DNA from 2 places in the Caulobacter sp. GW821-FHT10C03 genome. Region 2 is predicted to be linked to the other one. Evidence: riboswitches for the same ligand, from Rfam matches in the RefSeq annotation. Region 2 holds a riboswitch; the other holds the start of a gene.

Region 1 (2,378 bases), on a different contig from region 2:
CCCTGGTATTCGAAGCGCTTGTTGGTGCCGCGGGCGTCGAAGGTCTTGGGGACCGACGAGCTGGGATCGAAGTTGTCGCGGTCGGTCTGGGTGTAGCCGAAGCCGAGGCGGTTTTTCAGCGCGCCGTCGAAGGCGCTCAGGCGCACGCCGGCGTAGCTGACCAGTTCCTTGGTCTTGCCGTATTCGGGGCTGTCGGCGAAGGCGTAGGTCGGGGCGGGGAAGCCGTCGAATTCGTTCTTCGAGGCGGCGTAGGACGTGCGCAGGTCGACGGTGGCCCAGTCGGTGACGTTCAGGTCCAGGCGACCGCTGACGCCCGCGTTGCGGTAGCCGTCCTTCTCCTTGCCGCCGTACGACTTGCCGAAAGCCGAGACGCCGTCGGTGGTGTAGTAGGCGCCGGCGATGCGCCAGCCGCCCCAGTCGCCGCCGGCGCTGAGCGCGGCGTTGCCATAAGCGGTGTCGCGCGAGCCGATCTCGGTCGCCAGCTGGGTGGTGAGCGGGCCGCTGGGCGTGGCGGTCAGCAGGTTGACGACGCCGCCGATGGCCTGGCTGCCCCACAGGGTCGATTGCGAGCCGCGCAGCACTTCGATGCGGTTGACGTTGCCGGCCAGCAGGGTGGCGAAGTTGTAGCCGCCGCCGGTCGAGGACGGATCGTTCAGCTTGACGCCGTCGATCAGCACCACGGTCTGGTCGGTTTCAGCGCCGCGGATGCGCAGCTGGGTCGTGCCGCCGACGCCGCCGTTGCGGGTGACGGTGACGCCCGGCGTGCGCGACAGCAGGTCGGAGATCACGACGGCCTGGGCCTTCTTTAGGGCCTCGGCGTCGATCACCGTCATGCTGGTCGAGACTTCCGACAGCTTTTCGGGCTCGCGACCGGCGGTGACCACCACCTGATCGACTTCGGCCACGGCCGTATCGGCGAAAGCCAGGCCAGGCAGGGCCAGGGCGGGAACTGCGGCCGCCAGGGCCAGCAGGGAAACAGGGCGCATGTCATTCCTCCGTGCGCGACAAGAAGGAGCGTGTTCTCGTGAACACGCCCGGACCGAAGCGTCGCCATGCGGGAAGACCCGATCGTACGGCGCACCCCGGCCGGACGAAGGACGACCGCGACAGGCAGGTCTCCTGGCTCGCGGGTCATCGTTGCTGCGCGTCGCCTTCCCAGTTCTCTTCCGAAGAACAGACCCAGTGGCATGTGACGCGCGAACTCGCCGCTTACAGTTGCGGGGGCAGCCCGGGTTTCACACCCGAGTTCCCTTTTCATCCTCTTTGGGAGGAACCTGTCGCGCCGGCTGGACTATAGGGTGCGCCGCACACCGTCAATCTGGAGTTCCCCGTTGTCACTGACCCTGGTTCTAGGCGGCGCCCGCTCGGGTAAGAGCGCTTTCGCGCAAGGGGCGGCCGAGGCGAGGGCCGCCGCGGTCGGCGTCCGACCGGTCATGATCGTCACCGCCCAGGCCTTCGACGCCGAGATGGAGGCGCGCATCGCCCGCCACCAGGCCGATCGCGGCCAGGCCTGGACCACCCTGGAGGCGCCTTTCGATCTCGCTTCCGCCTTGCGCGGCCTACCGCCGGGCGGCGTGGCGGTGGTCGACTGCCTGACCCTTTGGTTGACCAACCTCATGCTGGCGGAAAAAGATCTCTCGACCGAAGCGGCAGCGCTGGTCGCGGCGGCCTCGGCCTTCGATGGCGAGCTCTGGCTGGTGTCCAACGAGGTCGGCTGGGGTGTCGTGCCTGACAACGCCTTGGCCCGCAGGTTCCGCGACGAGGCCGGCCGGCTGCATCAGGCCCTGGCGGCCGCCGCCGACGCCGTCGAACTGGTCGTCGCCGGACTAAGCCTGCGGATGAAGTGATTCCCGACGCTCTCGCCCCGATTGCTCAACTTTCGGCGATGCGACGATTGCGCACGCAGACACCGGGGGCGCAGGCATGGTTAAGACCTATTTACACATTCGAATTCACTTAATTCGACGGGCGGGCTGCCATGCGACGGATCCTCATCGCCGAAGACGACATGCTGCTTGGCGGCGTCTACGAGGTCCTGCTGGAAGAGGCGGGGTTCGAGGTGCTGTGGAGCCGTGACGGCCAGGAAGCGCTGGAAGCCTTCGACGCCTTCGCGCCCGACCTGCTGATCACCGACAACGCCATGCCGCGCATGACGGGCGCCGAACTGATCCGTTCGCTCGAAGGGCGGGGAACGCCGGTGCTGATGGTCTCGGCCAGCGATCCGAGCGTGCTGCAGGTCGAGCCCGACCAGTGGCTCGAAAAGCCGGTGACGCCGGCTCGCCTGCTGTCGGCCGTGCGCGCCATGCAGCGCGCGGGCGTTCAGGCCGCGGCCTGAAGTCCCACCGCCACGGCGGTCGCGAACAGTCCCAGACCCAGAC
Region 2 (2,378 bases):
CGCATGTCTCGGGGAACTCCCTAGAGCCTGTCCGGTTCGGACGGTCCCGCCGGAAACGGATAAACAGGCTCGCAATCAAAAGGTAGAGCGTGACGAACGCCGAAATCGCTCATGGTCTCAGCCGTCACGCTCTACCCGCCGCTGAGGATGCGACCGCTCTCGGCGTCGACGATGAAGTCGATGCGGCGGCCGTCCGTGGTCGCCCAGCGGATGCGGTAGTTGCGACCTTCCAGCCCTGCGTCGAGCAGGCGGCCGGGGGTGCGGCGGGCGATGCTGTCGATGACCGCGCTCAGCGGCACCAGGCGGCCCGACTGCACGCCGCCACGCGCCTGGTCCTGCCGGGCGCGCCAGTCGGCGCCCAGCGAGTCCGGGCCGCGCTGGGCCAGAGCCGCGCCCGGGAGGGCGGCGACGATGGCGGCTGCGGCGAGTATGGCGCGGATCGGCTTCATGTCGTCCGGTTTAGAGGAGCACGGCTGAATGGAGACTGAACGCGGGGTTTATGAACGGTGTGCGACGTCCTGTCACGGGCCAAGCCCCGCTCGACCACAATCTGAAATCACATAAAGATATCTTTATGTCCTTATTGACAACGCCGACCGGCCCAGGCTTGATAAGCGGGTCGTGGTCTGCGGACGTTTTGCGTCCAAAGCTAAGAGGGAAGCCGGTGTGAAACCGGCGCTGCCCCCGCAACTGTAAGCGGCGAGCGGCCGTCCGATACGTGTCACTGATGCGCCGAACTCGACTCGGTGGCGCATCGGGAAGGCCAGGACGGCGGCGTCGACCCGCGAGCCAGGAGACCTGCCTCGACAGATAACGTCCTCCGGCGGGGTGCCCGGTCTGGTCGCTAGCTCCAGGCGCGGGTCGGCCAGCCCGTTCGCGCGCCTGCGCCTGCGCCCCGTCCAGCCTCCGTCACCATCGAGACAGAGGCTAAGAAATGACCGTCACCGTCGCCGCCCTCGGCTTTCCCCGCATCGGCCCCCAGCGCCGCCTGAAGACCGCCCTCGAAGCCCATTGGGCCGGCCGCCTCGACGCCGAAGGGCTGGAAACCGAAGCCGCCGCCCTGCGTGCGCTCGCCTGGCGCCGCCAGGCCGACCTCGGCGTCGACCACGTCCCCAGCGGCGACTTCTCGCTCTACGACCACGTGCTCGACACCGCCGTCATGGTCGGCGCGATCCCCGCCGCCTACGGCTGGACCGGCGGCCCGGTCGACCTGCCGCTCTACTTCGCCATGGCCAGAGGGACGCAAGGCGGCGGGAGGCAAGGCGAGCCCGAGACCTGCAACCACGGCTGCTCGCATCAAACCGGAACCGGCCTGCCGGCGCTCGAGATGACCAAGTGGTTCGACACCAACTACCACTACCTCGCGCCTGAACTGGCCCCCGGCCAGGCCTTCACCCTGGCCTCGACCAAGGTCGTCGATCAGTTCCTCGAGGCCAAGGCCCAGGGGATCCACACCCGCCCGGTCATCCTCGGCCCCGTCACCTTCCTGAAGCTGGCCAAGTCGAAGGATCGCCACTTCCAGCCGCTGTCGCTGCTCAGCGCCCTGCTGCCGGTCTACGCCGAGTTGCTCCAGCGCCTGGCCGCCGCCGGCGCCGACTGGGTGCAGATCGACGAGCCCTGCCTGGCGCTCGACCTCACCGACTTCGAGCGCGCCGAGATCCGCCGCGCCTACGGCGCCCTGACCCACGCCGCCCCGCGCATCAGCATCCTTCTCGCCAGCTATTTCGGGACCTATGGCGACAACCTCGCCACCGCCGCCAACCTGCCGGTCGAGGGCCTGCACCTGGATCTCGTCCGCGCCCCGGGCGATCTCGACGCCGTCCTCGCCCTGGCCCGCGACAGCCTCGTCCTGTCGCTGGGCGTCATCGACGGCCGCAACGTCTGGCGCGCCGACCTCGAAGCCATCCTCGACCGCGTCGAGCCCGTCGTCTCCGCCCGCGGCCCCGACCGCGTGATCCTGGCCCCATCCTGCTCGCTGCTGCACACCCCGCTCGACCTGTCGATCGAGACCGGCCTCGACCCGCGAGTCAGCCAGTGGCTGGCCTTCGCCGTCCAGAAGCTGGAGGAGCTGGCCGTCCTGGCCAAGGCGCTGAACCACGGCCGCGCCGCCGTCCGCGACCAGCTCGCCGCCTCCAGCGCCGCCGTCGCCTCACGCAAGACCTCGCCGCTGATCCACGACGCCGCCGTCCAGGCCCGCGCCGCCGCCCTCGTCCCGGCCGACGCGACCCGCGCCACACCCTTCGCCGAGCGCATCGCCCTACAGCAGGCCAGGCTCTCCCTGCCGCCCCTGCCGACCACCACCATCGGCTCGTTCCCGCAGACCGCCGCCGTCCGCCAGGCCCGCGCCGCCCACGCCAAGGGCCAGCTGCCCGACGCCG

What was found. Region 2 has a riboswitch for cobalamin ahead of metE (5-methyltetrahydropteroyltriglutamate--homocysteine S-methyltransferase). Riboswitches for the same ligand answer to the same signal wherever they lie in the genome.
Region 1: another riboswitch for cobalamin. It lies ahead of AC07NG_RS10955 (TonB-dependent receptor plug domain-containing protein); the one in region 2 lies ahead of metE (5-methyltetrahydropteroyltriglutamate--homocysteine S-methyltransferase).

The regions. Positions count from the first base shown of each region.
Region 1 covers NZ_JBWKNI010000007.1:28,028-30,405, reverse strand. Annotated here, with positions in the region: gene AC07NG_RS10955 (TonB-dependent receptor plug domain-containing protein) at 1-986, opposite strand, end outside; cobalamin riboswitch at 1,093-1,293, opposite strand; gene cobU (bifunctional adenosylcobinamide kinase/adenosylcobinamide-phosphate guanylyltransferase) at 1,332-1,847, shown strand; gene AC07NG_RS10945 (response regulator transcription factor) at 1,979-2,335, shown strand; gene AC07NG_RS10940 (hypothetical protein) at 2,320-2,378, opposite strand, start outside.
Region 2 covers NZ_JBWKNI010000003.1:181,533-183,910, reverse strand. Annotated here, with positions in the region: gene AC07NG_RS04955 (response regulator transcription factor) at 1-5, opposite strand, end outside; gene AC07NG_RS04950 (PepSY domain-containing protein) at 132-449, opposite strand; cobalamin riboswitch at 606-820, shown strand; gene metE (5-methyltetrahydropteroyltriglutamate--homocysteine S-methyltransferase) at 935-2,378, shown strand, end outside.